Regions from separate parts of the Micromonospora sp. CPCC 205739 genome, predicted to be linked through region 2. Evidence: riboswitches for the same ligand, from Rfam matches in the RefSeq annotation. Region 2 holds a riboswitch; each other region holds the start of a gene.
The links. A riboswitch is a leader RNA that binds a small molecule or an ion and turns the genes downstream of it on or off. The one in region 2 is predicted to bind cobalamin.
Positions count from the first base shown of each region.

Region 1: it holds a riboswitch for cobalamin, as region 2 does, so the genes downstream of both, V6U88_RS10410 (ribonucleoside-diphosphate reductase subunit alpha) here and V6U88_RS10970 (ABC transporter substrate-binding protein) in region 2, are expected to answer to the same signal.
Region 3: it holds a riboswitch for cobalamin, as region 2 does, so the genes downstream of both, bluB (5,6-dimethylbenzimidazole synthase) here and V6U88_RS10970 (ABC transporter substrate-binding protein) in region 2, are expected to answer to the same signal.

Region 1 covers NZ_JBAKHS010000005.1:25,934-29,197, reverse strand. The annotation lists gene V6U88_RS10420 (hypothetical protein) at 1-485, opposite strand, end outside; gene V6U88_RS10415 (SigE family RNA polymerase sigma factor) at 485-1,000, opposite strand; cobalamin riboswitch at 1,212-1,355, shown strand; gene V6U88_RS10410 (ribonucleoside-diphosphate reductase subunit alpha) at 1,510-3,264, shown strand, end outside.
Region 2 covers NZ_JBAKHS010000005.1:131,797-135,060, forward strand. The annotation lists gene V6U88_RS10965 (M14 family zinc carboxypeptidase) at 1-1,814, shown strand, start outside; cobalamin riboswitch at 1,870-2,009, shown strand; gene V6U88_RS10970 (ABC transporter substrate-binding protein) at 2,096-3,034, shown strand; gene V6U88_RS10975 (FecCD family ABC transporter permease) at 3,177-3,264, shown strand, end outside.
Region 3 covers NZ_JBAKHS010000005.1:18,255-21,518, forward strand. The annotation lists gene V6U88_RS10380 (crotonase/enoyl-CoA hydratase family protein) at 1-586, opposite strand, end outside; gene V6U88_RS10385 (hypothetical protein) at 646-1,113, opposite strand; cobalamin riboswitch at 1,238-1,436, shown strand; gene bluB (5,6-dimethylbenzimidazole synthase) at 1,473-2,099, shown strand; gene V6U88_RS10395 (right-handed parallel beta-helix repeat-containing protein) at 2,253-3,264, opposite strand, start outside.

The DNA of each region.
Region 1 (3,264 bases), 110 kb from region 2:
CCGGCGGCCACGGCGAAGTCCCGTTCGATGCCGAGCGCGATGTCCCTGCCGGCAGAAACGATCCGCAGTTCGACCGCAGGCGCGTCCTTGACGGGCAGCTGTGAGGTCTCGGGCGTCGATGCGATCAGCGCGAACTGGTTGGTTCCGGTCCGGACGGACCGGTCGGTCAGACCGGCAGGAAGCCAGCCGAACTCGGCGTACTGCTCGGTGGGGTCGAAGGTGGCCGGGGCGGTCGCGGGCATCGGCGCGGCGGTCGCCGTCGGGGACGGCGTGGCCGCCGGGGTGACCGGCGGCGACCGGTCCGCCCGGCCGAGCAGCGCCGGGGCGGCGGCCAGGACCGCGACCACCGCGAGCCCGGCGGTGGCCGTCGCGGCGATCCGCCGCCGTCGCACCTGCCGGCGTCCGTCGCGTACGGCCCGGTGCAGGTCCACGACGGACGGCGGGAGCGGCACGTCCCGCAGCGGTGCCAGCAGCTTCTCCTCCATCACTTCCCCTCTCCGGTGGTCGCATAGGTGTCCATGCCGAGCAGTCGGCGCAGGCTGGCCAACCCGTGCGAGGTCTGGCTCTTGACCGTGCCGGCGGTGCAGCCGAGGGTGGCGGCCACCTCGTCCACCGGCCGGTCGTGCAGGAAGCGCAGCACCAGAACGGCCCGCTGCCGGGGCGGCACCTGGGCGAGCGCGGCGTGCAGCACCTCCCGGTCCTCCACCGCGTCGCCGGCCGGGGCGGGCGCCGGCTCGGGCGGCGTGTCGACCAGGCGGACTCGGGACCAGAGCCGGCGCTTCTCGTCGAGGAAGACCCGGACCAGCACGGTACGCACGTACGCGTCGACGTTGTCCGCCTCGCGGGCCCGCCGCCAGCCGACGTAGAGCCGGGTGACGGCGGTCTGGACCAGGTCGTCGCCGCGGTGCGCGTCCCCGGTCAGGTGGCAGGCGATCCGGCGCAGCGCCGGCAGCCGCGACGTGACGTACTCGACGTACTCCTGTTCCAGGTCCGCCCGCATCCACCCACCCCGTCCGTGAACATTCACCCCGCTGACGCGGTCGGCCACCGTCCAGGTTGTATGCGACGCAGATTTTCTCACCGGCGCGACACGCCCACAGCATGTGGTGTGTTGGCTTTTTGCGACCCACTACATCTAGGATCACTTTCACTGCTGGTGCGACCCTCCGGGGTCCGCCAGGCGTCGGCGCCGGCCAGGCGTCGCGCCGAACAGGGAACCCGGTGCGAATCCGGGACTGCCCCGCAGCGGTGAGCGGGAACGACCGCCGTCACGAGCACTGGGCCCGACGGGGCCCGGGAAGCGACGGCCAGTAGGCGAACGCGCCGGACGCGTCTGCCCGCGAGTCCGAAGACCTGCCAGCACGGCGTGCCCACCGGGCGCGCGTACCACCTCGGGGCCTCGTGGGAGGGCCGTCGAGCCGTACGGAGCACCGCCGGCACACCGACCGGCGGCGATCCGGCGTGCCGTCGTGCCCTCCCGCGGTCCACACCGACCACCCAGGAGAGCACGTGACGGCGTCATCCACCATCGCCCCGCCACCGGTCGGGGCACTGCGGGACCTGCTGCACCGGCACCACCACGACCTGCCCGACACCGACCCGGAGCGGATCCTCGCCCTGGTCGAGTCGGGGCGCACCGCCGGGGCCGGCACCGACGAGCTGACCGGGCTGGCCATCGCGGCGGCGGCCGGGCTGACCGCCGAGGAGCCCGGGTACGCCCGGCTGGCCGCGCGCCTGCTCGCCGGGCGGATCGCCGACGAGACCACCGGCCAGGGCATCGTCGGCTTCAGCGACAGCGTCGCCGCCGCGTACGCCGAGGGTCTGCTGGACCCGGGCTTCGCCGGCTTCGTCGCGACGCACGCCGCCGCCCTCGACGCCCTGGTCGACCACGACGGCGACGACGCCTTCGAGTACTTCGGACTGCGCACCCTGCACGACCGCTACCTGCTGCGCCACCCACGCACCCGCGCGGTGCTGGAACGGCCCCAGCACTTCTGGCTGCGGGTGGCCACCGGCCTGTCCGACACCGTCGCCGAGGCGGGCGAGCTGTACCGGCTGATGTCCCGGCTGGCCTACCTGCCCAGCTCGCCGACGCTGTTCAACGCCGGTGCCCGGCACCAGCAGCTCTCCTCCTGCTTCCTGGTCGACTCGCCCCGCGACGAGCTGGACTCGATCTACGAGCGCTACACGCAGGTGGCGAAGCTGTCGAAGTTCGCCGGTGGGATCGGCATCTCGTGGTCCCGGGTGCGCTCGCGGGGGTCGCTGATCCGGGGCACCAACGGCCGGTCCAACGGCATCGTGCCCTGGCTGCGCACCCTCGACGCCAGCGTCGCGGCGGTCAACCAGGGCGGCCGGCGCAAGGGCGCGGCCTGCGTCTACCTGGACACCTGGCACGCCGACATCGAGGAGTTCCTGGAGCTCAAGGACAACACCGGCGACGAGGCCCGGCGCACGCACAACCTGAACCTGGCCAACTGGGTGCCGGACGAGTTCATGCGCCGGGTCGAGGCGGACGCCGACTGGTCGCTGTTCGACCCGAAGGAGGTGCCGGAACTGGTCGACCTGTGGGGCGCGGAGTTCGACACCGCGTACCGGGCGGCGGAGGCCGCCGGTAAGGCGGTCCGGACGCTGCCGGCCCGCACCCTGTACGGCCGGATGATGCGCACCCTCGCGCAGACCGGCAACGGCTGGATGACCTTCAAGGACGCGGCGAACCGCACCTGCAACCAGGTCGGGGCCGGCGGCGGCGTGGTGCACCACTCCAACCTGTGCACCGAGATCCTGGAGGTGACCAGCGACGGCGAGACGGCGGTCTGCACGCTCGGCTCGGTCAACCTGGCCGCCCACCTCGTCGACGGTGGGGTGGACTTCGCTGGGCTCGCCGCGACGGTCCGGCTGGCCGTCGGGGCGCTGGACCGGGCGATCGACCGCAACTGGTTCCCCACCGAGCAGGCGGCCACCGCGCACCGGCGGTGGCGGCCGCTGGGGCTGGGCGTGATGGGGCTGGCCGACGTCTTCGCCGCGCTGCGGCTGCCGTTCGACTCGCCGGAGGCGCTGGCCCTGTCCACCCGGATCGCCGAGGAGATCGCCCTGGCCGCGTACGACGCCTCCGCCGACCTGGCGGCGGCGCGCGGCGCGCACCCGGCGTACCCGCTGACCCGGGCGGCCGGCGGGGTGCTGCACCCGGACCACTGGCCGGACGCCCGACCGGCCCGGCCGCAGGCGTGGGCGGCGCTGCGGGAGAAGGTGGCCCGGCACGGGCTG
Region 2 (3,264 bases):
CCGTCGCCGTCGGGCTCGGCTTCGTCACCGTCGCCGCCGGGCCGGTCTCCGCCCGACCCGCCCCCGACCCGGAACCGGCCGCCGCCAGCTACCGGGTGCTCGGCCCGCGCACGGTGGCCGACCGGAACGCCGTCGCCCGCACCGGCGCGGCGATCGACTACTCCGAACACGGCGTGCTGCACGTCTCGGCCACCCGGGCCGAGGCGGCGGCGATCACCCGGCTGGGCTTCCGGCTGGAGTCCGACCCCACCCCGACTCCCCACGACCATGCCGGCACCCTCGCCTTCCCGCCGGCCGACTCCAACTACCACGACTACGCGGAGCTGACCGCCGTCGTGAACCAGGCGGTCGCGGACCATCCGGCCATCGCCCGCAAGATCAGCATCGGTACGTCGTACGAGGGCCGCGACCTGATGGCGGTGAAGATCTCCGACAACGTCGGCACCGACGAGAACGAGCCGGAGATCCTCTTCAACGCCCAGCAGCACGCCCGGGAGCACCTGACCGTCGAGATGGCGATCTACCTGCTCAACCTCTTCACCGACAGCTACGGCAGCGACTCCCGGATCAGCAACATCGTCAACTCCCGGGAGATCTGGATCGTGCCGACGGTCAACCCCGACGGCAGCGAGTACGACATCGCCACCGGCTCGTACCGCTCCTGGCGCAAGAACCGGCAGCCCAACAGCGGCTCCACCGCCGTCGGCACCGACCTGAACCGGAACTGGTCGTACCAGTGGGGCTGCTGCGGCGGCTCGTCCGGCACCACCTCGTCGGACACCTACCGCGGCCCGTCCGCCTTCTCCGCCCCGGAGACCCAGGCCCTGCGCAACTTCGTCAACAGCCGGGTGGTCGGCGGGACGCAGCAGATCAAGGCCAACATCGACTTCCACACCTACTCGCAGCTGGTGCTCTGGCCGTTCGGCTACACCACCGCGAACACCCCCACCGGGATGAGCGCCGACCAGTACAACACCTTCGCCACCATCGGCCAGCAGATGGCGAACACCAACGGCTACACCCCGGAACAGTCCAGCGACCTCTACGTCGCCGACGGCACCAGCATCGACTGGATGTGGGGCGCACACGGCATCTGGGCGTACACCTTCGAGATGTACCCGGGCTCGGCCACCGGCGGCGGTTTCTACCCGCCGGACGAGGTGATCCCCGCGCAGACCTCCCGCAACCGCGACGCCGTGCTGCTGCTCTCCGAGTACGCCGACTGCCCGTACCGGGCGATCGGCAAGCAGGCGCAGTACTGCGGCGGGGGCGGCGGGACCACGGTCTGGTCGGACACCTTCGAGACGGCCACCGGCTGGACCATCAACCCGGCCGGCACGGACACCGCCACCACCGGGGCGTGGGAGCGGGGCGCCGCCCAGGCGACCAACTCCTCCGGGGCCAAGCAGCTCGTCCCGTACGCGGGCGCCAACGACCTGGTCACCGGTCGGCTCGCCGGCACGGCGGCGGGTGACTACGACGTCGACGGCGGGGTGACCAGCGCCCGTTCCCCGGCGGTGACCCTCCCGGCCACCGGCACGCTCACCCTCTCGCTCGCCTGGTACCTGGCGCACGGGTCGAACGCCTCGTCGGCGGACTACCTGCGGGTCAGCGTGGTGCACAACGGCGGCACCACCACCCTGCTCAACCAGGCGGGTGCGGCCACCGACCGGGACGCCGCCTGGGCGGTGGCGAACCTCAACCTGACGCCGTACGCCGGGCAGTCGGTGCGGATCGTGGTGGAAGCCGCGGACGCCTCCGGCGCGAGTCTGGTCGAGGCGGCTGTGGACAACGTCACCATCACCAGTTCCTGATGCCCGGGTGGGGCCCCGTTCCGCCCCCGACGGGGCCCCACCCGCCCCTCCCGTCCGGACGATCTCCGCTGGTCGTGCGCTACCGTGGCGTCGACCAACCGCAGCGAAGCCGGTGTGAAACCGGCGCTGTCCCGCAACTGTGATGCCCCGCCCGTCGGGGACGAGCCAGGTCGCCTGCGTCAGTGGTCGCGACACGCGCTCTCGAGGAAGGGCGCCTCGCGGACGGGTACGCAAGGTCCCTGTCGGCGAAGCACCAGGCTCCTCGACCGACAGGAGGACAGATGTCCGGACGTACCCCCCGGCTGCTCGCCGCGACCCTCGCGGTGGCGGCGCTGACCCTCGGCGCCTGCGCCGAGAAGACCTCGAACGACACCCCCGCCGCAGGCAGCAGCGGCTCGGCGGCCACCTTTCCCGTCACGGTCGGCAAGCTGACGCTGGAGAAGCGCCCCGAGAAGATCGTCTCGCTCTCGCCGAGCGCGACCGAGATGCTCTTCGCCATCGGCGCCGGCAAGCAGGTCACCGCCGTCGACGACAACTCCAACTACCCGCCGGAGGCGCCGAAGAGCGACCTCTCCGGCTTCCAGCCCAACGCCGAGGCGATCGCGGCGAAGACGCCCGACCTGGTGGTGCTCTCCAACGACACCAACAAGATCGTCGACCAGCTCACCACGCTGAAGATCCCGGTGCTGCTCACCCCGGCGGCGGCCACGCTGGACGACTCGTACCGGCAGATCACCGACCTGGGCGCGCTGACCGGGCACCCGGCCGAGGCCGCCGACGTCACCAGGCGGATGAAGGACGACATCGCCAAGCTGGTCAAGGACCTGCCGCAGCGGTCGGAGAAGCTGACCTACTACCACGAGCTGGGCCCGGAGCTGTACACCGCGACCAGCAAGACCTTCATCGGCTCGATCTACGCCCTGGCCGGCCTGGAGAACATCGCCGACGCCTCCGACGCCGACGGCAAGAGCGGCGGCTACCCGCAGCTCTCCCAGGAAGTGATCGTCAAGGCCGACCCGGACTTCGTCTTCCTGGCCGACACCAAGTGCTGCCAGCAGACGCCGGAGACGGTCAAGGCGCGCAGCGGCTGGGCCGGGATCACCGCCGTGAAGAACAACCAGGTGGTCGTCCTCGACGACGACATCGCCTCGCGCTGGGGCCCGCGGGTGGTCGACCAGCTCCGCACGGTCGTCGACGCGGTCGCCAAGGTGCCGGCGTGACCGTCCCCCGCCCGTGACCGTACGACCCACGCAACCCCGACCGGCCGGGACGCCCGAGGCGTCCCGGCCGGCCGGCGTGCCCGCCGCCCGCGACCCCGCCCCGGCTCCGGACCAGCCGGGCGACCCGTCGGCGGCGCGGCCGGTGACCGTCGGTACGGCCCGACCGGCCGGGCTGCGCCGACGCTGGCTGGCCGCCGGGCTGGGCGCGGTGCTGGTCGCCCTGATCACCG
Region 3 (3,264 bases), 110 kb from region 2:
GACGGGCGATCTCGGCGGCCAGCCGCTCGGCCTCCGTCCGCGCCTCACCCGGCGCGACCAGCCGGTTGACCAACCCCATCGCGAACGCCTCCTCGGCGGGCACCGGCCGGCCGGTGAGGATCAGGTCCATCGCCCGGCTCTCCCCGATCAGCCTCGGCAGCCGGACCGTCCCGCCGTCGATCAGCGGTACGCCCCAGCGCCGGCAGAACACCCCGAGCACCGCGTCGGACTCGGCGACCCGCAGGTCGCACCAGAGCGCCAGCTCCAGGCCGCCGGCCACGGCGTACCCGGAGATCGCGGCGACGACCGGCTTGGACAGCGACATCCGGGTCGGGCCCATCGGGCCGTCGCCGTCCGGCTCGACCCGGTTGCCGCTGGGCGTGCCGATCGCCTTGAGGTCGGCTCCCGAGCAGAACGTGCCGCCCGCCCCCCAGAGCACCGCGGCCCGGGCGTCCGGGTCGGCCTCGAAGGCGCGGAACGCGTCGGCGAGGGCCCGCGCGGTGGGACCGTCGACGGCGTTGCGCGACGCCGCCCGGTCGAGGATCACCGTGGTCACCGGTCCGTCGTGCGTGACGTGTACGGCCATCGGCACAGCATGCCGGGCGGCGGCGCCGGCACGCCAGGGGGCGGTCGGCGCCGTCCGGATCACCGGCCGCAGGCGGTGTCCAGCGCCTTGAGGGTCGGGTCCAGGTCAGGCGCCTCGACCTTGATGGCGTCCGGGCCGGTCAGCCGCTTCTCGATCGCGCCGGCCAGGTTCTCCACCGCTCCGCGCAGCTGCGGGTCGGCGGCGCGGGCGGCCTCCTTGCGCAGCCCCGCCGCCATCTCGGTGTAGTGGGCGCGAACCTTGGCGCCGGCCTCCTTGGCGCTGACCGGCTTGTCGATGGCCGCGATGGCGTCGTCCGCCATCCCGACGAAGTGCTCCTTGGCCATTGCGAGGGCGGCGTCGCAGACCTGCTTGCTGTTCGCGGCGACGTCGACCGTCGGGCTGGGCGCGCTGCTCGCCGACGACGCGGCGGCGGGCTTCTTCTCCTCCGTCGGCTGGCAGCCGGCCACGACTCCGGCGGCGACGGCCAGCGTCAGGACCATACGGACGACGCGGGCAGGGTTGGTCATGGTGGTTCCCCCGTGTTGGTGTGCGACCCCGGACGGTCGGATCGGCCCCGGGGTCCCGCCACTGTAGGGGGCGGTAGTCCCGGTGCGCATGCCGGTTACCCCGGTGCGGCCGCTAGCATCGCCGACGGCAACGATCATGCGAGGTGCCCCGCGTGCGCGGGGAGAATCGGGAAGCCGGTGGAAATCCGGCACGGGCCCGCCGCGGTGACCGGGGAGCCACCGTCCACGCGCGAGAAGCGCAGCCACTGGCCGTACGGCTGGGAAGGCGGGCGGCCAGGCGTCGATCCGGGAGTCCGAAGACCGGCCTCGCGTCGACCGCCCGCCCGTCAGGGGTGGGCCTTGCGCAGCGGGAGCCTGCCGTGGACCTCTACACCGCCATCCACCGTCGCCGGGACGTCCGGGCCGAGTTCACCGGGGCGCCGGTGCCGGACGAGACCCTGCACCGCGTCCTGGACGCGGCGCACGCCGCGCCGAGCGTCGGCTACTCGCAGCCGTGGGACTTCGTCCTGGTCCGGGACGCCGCGCTGCGCCGCCGCTTCCACGAGCACGTCCAGACGGAGCGGGACACCTTCGCCGCCACCCTGTCGGGCGAGGCGGCGGCGCGGTTCGCTCGCATCAAGATCGACGGGGTGTTGGAGTCCACCCTGTCGATCGTGGTCACCTACGACCCGTCCCGGGGCGGCCCGGCCGTGCTGGGCCGGCACGCCATCGCCGACGCCGGCCTCTACTCGGTCTGCCTGGCCATCCAGAACCTCTGGCTCGCCGCCACCGCCGAGGGACTCGGCGTCGGCTGGGTCTCCTTCTACCGGGAGCCGATCCTGGCCGACCTGCTGGGCATTCCCGCGGGCATCCGGCCGGTGGCCTGGCTCTGCGTCGGGCCGGTGACGCACCTGGAGGAGGTGCCCGACCTGGCCCGGCACGGCTGGCGGCAGAAGCGCCCGCTGGTCGAGGCGCTGCACAGCGACCGGTGGGCGGGCGGTCGCTGACCTTGGCTACCCCGGGCTGCGCGGTCACCCCGAGGCCCCCGGGGTGCCGTGCGCTACAGACCTGATGACGTGAACGACTCGGGGGCCACCTCGCAGCGTGGGCGACGGCCGCGCCCCGAAGTGGGACGCGGCCGCAGTGGACCTGGGCAACCGTCAGGGGGCCGCGATGAAGTTTCCCGACTGGTCGACGATGATGTGGGTGGAGCCGCTGCTGTTGTTGAACACGGCAACCCGGCCATCGGCGCCGACCTTCACCACGGCCAGGTTCGACGCCGTCTCACCGGCGACGAAGTTGACGTTCGACGCTGTCGGTGCCGCCGCGTCGGCCGGGTGGGCGGTCAGTACGCCTGCGGCGGCCGGCGTGGTGACGGTCAGGTTGAGCACGGCGGCGGTGGCCGGCGGGCACCCGCCGTCGCACCACTCCCACGGCTCGCTGACCGGGGTGAATCGATCAGACTCCCGGGGGCTGAGTGGCTTGGCGACCGACCGGCCTTCCCAGCCGAGTCCGTTGCGGGTGTCGGCCACCCGGGACGGCCACCGCGGCACGAAGCTCTGGTCGGCGCCGGACGCGGCCGATCCGAAGTAGCCAGCGAGATCGGCGACCACGTGGGTGGTTCCCGCGCTGGCGTTACGAATCATGACCCGACCTGCCACGACCGGCACGATCACCAGGTTCGGGATCGTCTGCCCGGTGACGAAGTTCAGGTTCGAGGCCACCGGTACCGGCGAGCCGTCCGGGTAGACCTTCAACACCCCGTTCGCCGTCGGCTTCGTCACCGTCACGTTCAGGATCGCCGCTGTCGCGTCGGCCGGGAGCTTTGCGGACAGGTCGAGTCGGAGGTTGCCGTTGCCGCCGATCGGGCTGCCCGTGCGGGTGTCCAACACCCGGGTCGGCGTGACCGGCTTCAGCCCGGAGCCCAGCCGGCTGTAGAAGCCTTGGAGGTCGGCGACCAGGTGTACCGTTCCGGAGCTGGTGTTGCGGAAGCGGATCCCGCCGGTGTCCATCTGGACCGTGACCAGGTTGGGCACCGTCTCCTTCGCCACGAAGTTGACGTTCGACGCGCCTGGTGCCGAGCCGCGGTCGGGGTATACCGTGACGAAGCCTGCGGCGGTGGGTTGGGTGACCGTCACGTTGAGGACCGCCGAGCTGATCTCGGCCGCCGGC